Regions from separate parts of the Brevibacillus sp. genome, predicted to be linked through region 2. Evidence: riboswitches for the same ligand, from Rfam matches in the RefSeq annotation. Region 2 holds a riboswitch; the other holds the start of a gene.
The links. A riboswitch is a leader RNA that binds a small molecule or an ion and turns the genes downstream of it on or off. The one in region 2 is predicted to bind FMN.

Region 1: it holds a riboswitch for FMN, as region 2 does, so the genes downstream of both, DEP07_RS09970 (ECF transporter S component) here and ribD (bifunctional diaminohydroxyphosphoribosylaminopyrimidine deaminase/5-amino-6-(5-phosphoribosylamino)uracil reductase RibD) in region 2, are expected to answer to the same signal.

The regions. Positions count from the first base shown of each region.
Region 1 covers NZ_DOTK01000036.1:12,376-15,780, forward strand. Annotated here, with positions in the region: gene proS (proline--tRNA ligase) at 1-573, opposite strand, end outside; gene DEP07_RS09970 (ECF transporter S component) at 891-1,499, opposite strand; FMN riboswitch at 1,754-1,908, opposite strand; gene DEP07_RS09975 (ABC transporter permease) at 2,315-3,112, opposite strand; gene DEP07_RS09980 (ABC transporter permease) at 3,116-3,405, opposite strand, start outside.
Region 2 covers NZ_DOTK01000045.1:68,316-71,720, reverse strand. Annotated here, with positions in the region: gene DEP07_RS13625 (hypothetical protein) at 30-164, opposite strand; gene DEP07_RS13620 (HAD family hydrolase) at 277-927, shown strand; FMN riboswitch at 1,017-1,163, shown strand; FMN riboswitch at 1,277-1,424, shown strand; gene ribD (bifunctional diaminohydroxyphosphoribosylaminopyrimidine deaminase/5-amino-6-(5-phosphoribosylamino)uracil reductase RibD) at 1,554-2,651, shown strand; gene DEP07_RS13610 (riboflavin synthase) at 2,749-3,405, shown strand, end outside.

The DNA of each region.
Region 1 (3,405 bases), on a different contig from region 2:
CTCCACAACCTCGCGATAAATCTCCAGCATCTGCATGGTCTCCTGGCGCGCTTCTTCCTCGTTCGCATGGGCGGTATGGCCTTCCTGCCACAAAAATTCTGAAGTACGCAAGAATGGCATGGTGCGCTTTTCCCAGCGGAACACGTTTGCCCACTGGTTAATCAGAATCGGCAAGTCGCGGTAGCTCTGAATCCACTGCGCGTACATATGTCCGATGATCGTCTCCGAAGTCGGGCGCAGGGCAAGCTTTTCCTCCAGCTGCTCTCCTCCCGCTTCCGTCACCCAAGGCAGCTCTGGGTTGAAGCCCTCGATGTGCTCTTTTTCTTTTTGGAAAAAGGACTCGGGAATCAGCATTGGGAAGTAGGCGTTGCGGTGTCCCGTCTCTTTGAACCTTTTGTCCATCGCCTCCTGGATGCGCTCCCACAGCTCGAAGCCATCCGGTTTGAAGACGATGCAGCCGCGCACTGGCGTGTAATCCATCAAATCCGCTTTTTTGATCGCCTCGATGTACCAGCGCGAAAAATCTTCCGACTGCGGTGTAATTTCTTTTACGAACGCTTTGTCCTCTTTCATCCTTCTACGCTCCTTTTTTCTTACATGAAAATGCAAAAAATCCCCCATCCCAAAAAAGGGACGGAGGATTCACTTCCGCGGTACCACCCTGATTGACCATGGCACAAGCCATAAGTCCACTCAACAACCCGATAACGGCGGGCAACCGGACCAGCTCGTCGCTGGCGGCTTCAGGATGGGGTGCAGGTACGCCTCGTATCAGCCTTCCAGACTAGGGCCGACTCTCTGGAACCAGGATATAGCTGCGGGTCCTTTCATAGCCTTTTCGCTAAACTGCTTTTTGTTAGGGAATATCTTAGCAAGTCGCGCAGCCGTTGTCAATTTGTGGTTCTGAGGGCAATGCGCGCACCAAGCTTGGCGTAGACCGGATACGCGACCAGCGCGAGCACGACCCCTTTGAACAGGTTGAACGGAACGATACCGACCATGACCAGGGACCAGACGCTGGTTGCGTTGAACATGGCCAACAGCTCTGCCATCGGCATCTGATAAAGAGCGGCGTATGCCGGGAGCAGGACGTACGCATTGGCAACAGCCATGACAATCGTCATCAGCAACGTTCCAAGCGCGAGGCCCGATAAAAAGCCTTTTTTCCCTTGACCGCTGCGTTGCAGAAGGACGGCTGGCAAAATAAAGCTGGCGCCCGCCACGACGTTGGCAAGCTCTCCGATCAACAATCCGTCTGTATTTTTAAAGAGCATGTGCAATGTATTTTTCAAAACTTCGATGATAATGCCGGCTACAGGGCCGTACATGAGTCCGCCGATCAGCGCTGGCAACGTACTGAAATCAAGCTTCAAAAAGCTCGGCATCAGCGGAACGGGAACCTCCAAATACTGCAAGATAAAAGCAACGGCTGCCAGCATCGGAATCGTCACGATCCGCTGGGTTGCTCTGCGCGATGTGTGCAGGGCTGTTTCTTTCATGTGTACCATCTCCTCGTTTTTTCTCCTTCTGAGGAATGGCAACAGCGGTCTTGCCCACACGTGCCAAAATGTCTACGCTTTTGCAAACATAAAAATACCCTGAGAATAATTCTCAGGGCAGCTTACAGGCGTATGACAAAGCATGTGCAATAAACACAGGTTCAAGAAACAACGAGGCGGCTCATCATGCATGCCTCATCGCATCTGTCCTGTCAGCACAGGCAAACAAGCACGTGTGTGGTAAACGTACTGTCGTCATCCTTCTCCCATCCAGACTGTACTGTCGGCTCTGGAATCTCACCAGATCCTGCACTCCGTCGCTGTCAACAGCTCGGGAGGCTCGCGGGCTTGACGTGCTGATTGCACCATCACCGCCGGTCGGGAATTTCACCCTGCCCTGAAGGAATTGTGTAGTTGTATACAGCATATTATACTGCGCTTTTTCGATTTGACAATAGACGAAACTGTTAAATCGACATTTTATTGTTATTTTCCAATTGATTTAGTTGGATATATTTTTAAAAAAATGGGGCTTCTCAGCCTAAAGTCGCCACGTGCTATAGGTAGTTACCTGGACCTAAAAGAAATAGACCGCCCTTGAGTTGACTGCTCCTCGGCGGTCTATTCTTCACAAAACTGTGAGCCGTCCCCTTTGAGGGAAGCCTCGTTTGTACAGACCAGACCGTTCCGGTAGCCCCCGGACGGTCTTTTTTTCTTTCAAGCTCGTTACCTCTAATATTACCATAACCGTTCCCAAATAAAAATCCATAATCCTGCTCCTGCCTACCAAATCGCACCAAAAGTGGCTTCTGCCACTACGACCCTGCTCCCCGATACTTGGTGACGCCCCAGTTCCAGACGAGCAAGCCGATGCCAAAGAAGATGACCGCGACTACCGGAGTAAGTGCTGCGTACGTATACCACACTTCTTTTCGCAAAAAGTAAGCCGCCGGGTAAATCCCGACAAAAGCAAACGGCAGCACGTAAGTCAGCACGAAGCGAATCGCTTTGTTGTACACATCCACGGGGTAACGCCCGTACTGCTGGATGTTGTAAATCATCGGGGCAATTCCTGTCCGGGAATCGGAGAAAAAGCTGACGGCGGCAATCGCCGTGTACACCCCGCCGTAAATCAGGGCGCCACTGATCACAAGCCCGATGAAGATGAACAGGTCGTACCAGTAAAACGTCAAATCGAGCTGAAAAGCAGCATAGCCCATGATGATCAGCCCTGTGATGACGCCGAAAATCCGGTCCGGTGCGATCGACTCCAGACAGACCTGTGCCAGATTGTGGATCGGCCTGGTCAAGATGCGGTCCATTTCACCCCGGATAATATAGCGTTCGTTGAAGTCCCAAAACCCGAAAAACATCGAGAATAAGGCATACGGCACCAAAAAGAAACCGTAAATGAAAATGATTTCGTCCCGCGTCCATTCCTTCATCAACGGCACATGCGTGAAGACGACGATGATGAACACTAGATTGATCAGCTCGGAAATCAAGTTGGACACAAAATCCCCGAGAAAGTCAGCCCGATAGGCAAGTCTCGTCTTGAAATACTGGCCCAGGTAGTCGGCGAAAATACCGAAAATGTGCTTGACGTTTTGCATATGCTACCCCCCTTGCACGACCAGCCGATTTCGGGCCATGCGCCACAAAATCAGAATCGGAACCAGAATAACAACCATCCAGATCGCCTGGAAGCCGATCAACTCCCAGGAACGCCCCGGAGTAATCGCCCCTGTGAAAATCAGGCTCGGATAGTAGTTGACGGCCTGGAATGGCAAAAAGCCCATAACCGTTTGCGCCCAGCCCGGGAAAAAGCTGATCGGCAGCACCAGGCCCGACATCAAATCAACGACGACACGCTTCGCCCGCATCATCCCGTCGTTGCGGAACAGGA
Region 2 (3,405 bases):
AAAGGTGTCGGGGAAATCTACGGCTCACCTCAGGTGACGGTCAGCTCAATCACGCCCTCCTGGCTGCTGAGCGTGCCGCCGATCATGCTCCATGAGGTGTTTTTCTCCTGGTCCTGTCCCTGGATGATGATGTTTTTATCGTCGATCGTCTGGGCGTCGTTCACGAGCTTTTGCGATTGGAAAAAGTCCTGATTCCCGTTTTCGTATCTAGTCGAACGTTCTTAATTTGGTATACTTGACCAAATAATCATTGGCAAAAGGGGGAGAGATCCGACAATGACCAGAGCGTCGATAAAAGGCATCATTTTCGATATGGACAATACGTTGCTGCAATCCAAAATCAACTTTTTGGAAATGAAGCAGGCCATTTTTACCTTATGGGCTGAGCACGGGCTGTGCGAGCCGACTTTTGACTGGCGCAGCCACACCGCTTCGCAATTGATCGAAATGGGCAGAAAGTCGGGCCGGATGACGAGTCAGCTTGAGCAAACGATGTGGGAAGCCGTGACCGCGATTGAAAAAGCAGGGATGCACGAGGCTGTCCTGGAAGACCACGTCAAGGAAGTGCTCGCCCACCTAAAGGAACGGTATCATTTGTTCATTTTGACCAACAATGCCTACGCAGCCGCCGAGGAAGCGCTGAATCATACGGGAATCGCCGATTGTTTCCAGGAGATTGTCGCGCGCGAGCAGATGACGACACTCAAACCGCATCCGTCCGGGATTCACTACATCCGCGCCCAATACCCCAACTGGTCTGCTACGGCGTGGACGATGGTCGGAGATTCCTGGATTGACGGAAAAGCGGCGCACGGCGGGGAAGTGGCGTTTATCGCGTATCAGGGAGAGCGGGCGGACATGGAGCGCAACGAAGTGTCGCCGCGAGCGTACATCACGGACTTGCGCGAGCTGCTGGACATTTTGTAGCCGCGCTCGCGGAGAGCAGGAAAAGGACACTTCCACCTAAAAAAGTGACAGTTGACGAGAAATGTGTGCTATACTGTGCCTAACTGAATACCAGCCTTCAGGGTAGGGTGAAATTCCCGACCGGCGGTAATGACGAACGCACGTCTGAGCCCGCGACTCGCTATTGCTGTATGGATAGCGACTGACTTGGTGCAAATCCAAGGCCGACGGTAAAGTCCGGATGGGAGAAGGTGTCTTACAATAGCTTCGGCGGCTGTTTTTTCAAAAACAGAACTGTCACGAGGCTTTTTTCCCTACGCCCTGAGTATCGTTTGCTCGTGGGCGTTTTTTATTGGAAAACTGCATAGCGCAAAATCTTCAGGGCAGGGTGAAATTCCCGACCGGCGGTAATGACGTATGTACGTCTAAAGCCCGCGACTCGCTGATCGTTACGGTTTAGCGACTGATCTGGTGCAAATCCAGAGCCGACGGTAAAGTCCGGATGGAAGAAGAGCTGACCATGCTTTTTGGCATCCCTTTTGCAAAAAACGGATGCGATAAGGCTTCTTTCCTTATGCCCTGAGCCGCTAGTGGTTTCGAGGGCTTTTTGCATTGGCTGGAATCCGTGCATGAAAGAGGAGGTTTACATGGAGCAGGACATGCGGTTCATGGCACTGGCACTGGATTTGGCGCGCTCGGCAAACGGTCAGACGAGCCCCAATCCGCTCGTCGGTGCAGTCCTGGTAAACAACGGAGAGGTAGTAGGCATGGGAGCGCATTTGCGTGCAGGCGAACCTCATGCAGAAGTGCACGCTCTGCGGATGGCAGGGCAAAAAGCGGCTGGCGCTACGCTGTATGTCACATTGGAGCCGTGCAGTCATCACGGCAAAACGCCTCCGTGCGCCGAGGCGGTGATCGCGGCTGGCATCCGGCGTGCCGTGATCGCCACGCTGGACCCGAATCCGCTCGTCGCGGGAAAAGGCGCGGAGAAGCTGCGGGCAGCAGGCGTGGAAGTGGTTGTCGGCGTGCATGAAGCGGAAGCGAAAAAGCTGAATGAAGTCTTTTTCCACTTTATCAAGACGCGGCGTCCGTTTGTGACGATCAAAACAGCGAGCACGCTGGATGGCAAGATCGCTACCGAAAGCGGGCACAGCCGCTGGATAACGGGTGCGCGGGCGCGGGGGGAAGTGCACGAGCTGCGCAGACAGCACGACGCGATCCTGGTCGGAGTAGGCACGGTGCTTGCGGACGATCCGCTTTTGACGGCGAGACTGGACGGGCAAGCGCATGGGCGACAGCCTGTGCGTATCATCTGGGACAGTCAGCTGCGCACGCCGCTCGGGGCCAACGTGATTCAAAATACGGATGCGCCCACCTGGATTTTTACGACGAAAGCTGCGGCGCAAGCGAAGCAGGAGGCTTTTGCGGAAAAAGGTATCCGGCTGTTCGTGGCAGATGAGCAGATTAGGGTGGACGAGGTGCTGGACACGCTGGGCGAATGGGGAATCACTTCGCTTCTCGTCGAAGGCGGGGCCGCGGTCAACGGAGCGTTTTTGCAGGCGCGGGCGATTCAAAAAGTGATCAGCTACGTGTCGCTGAAAATGATTGGCGGTGGCCAGGCGCCGACACCGTTTGGAGGACAAGGCTTTTCCACGATGGATCAGGCGGTCAAGCTGGCGAATCCGACCGTTGAGCAACTGGATGAGCTGGACTTGCGGATCAGCGGCTATCCACAGTGGGAGTGAGGACAAAAAAGCGAATCGGAGACAGACGGCTTTGTTTCACCGAGGCCGATGGCTGCTTTCCGGTGTTATAAACCGTGTAAAAAGAGGAGGAAAGCCGATGTTTACCGGACTGGTAGAAGAGCTGGGCACGGTGGAATCGCTCACGGGCAACGATCAGGCGAGTCAGCTCGTGATCCGGGCGCAGCGGGTGCTCGAAGGTGTGCAGCTGGGCGACAGCATCGCAGTCAACGGGATTTGCCTGACGGTTACTTCGTTTACGCAGCGGCATTTTCAGGTCGACGTCATGCCGGAAACGATGAAAAAGACGAGCCTGCGCCATCTGCGAGCGGGCCAGCGAGTCAACCTGGAGCGGGCGATGCGCTTGGGCGACCGTTTTGGCGGGCATATCGTCTCCGGGCACGTGGACGGGACAGGCACGATCGTGTCGCGACAGCCGCACGCCAACGCTGTGCTGTTTAAGATCGAAGCGAGCGCGGAGCTGTTGAAATACGTCATCGAGCGCGGCTCGATTTGCGTGGATGGCATCAGTCTCACTGTGGTGGAAGCTGCGGATACGCATTTCAGCGTGTCGATCATCCCGCACACGCTGGCGCAGACCAGCTTGCAGGATCGGCGTGCAGGCGATCAGGTGAATCTGGAGACAGACGTCATCGGCAAGTATGTAGAGCGGCTTTTGGGAGATCGCGGCCAGCAAAGGAGCGGGCAAGCGGCAGGCTCGACGATCAGCATGGCTTTTTTGCAGGAAAATGGATTT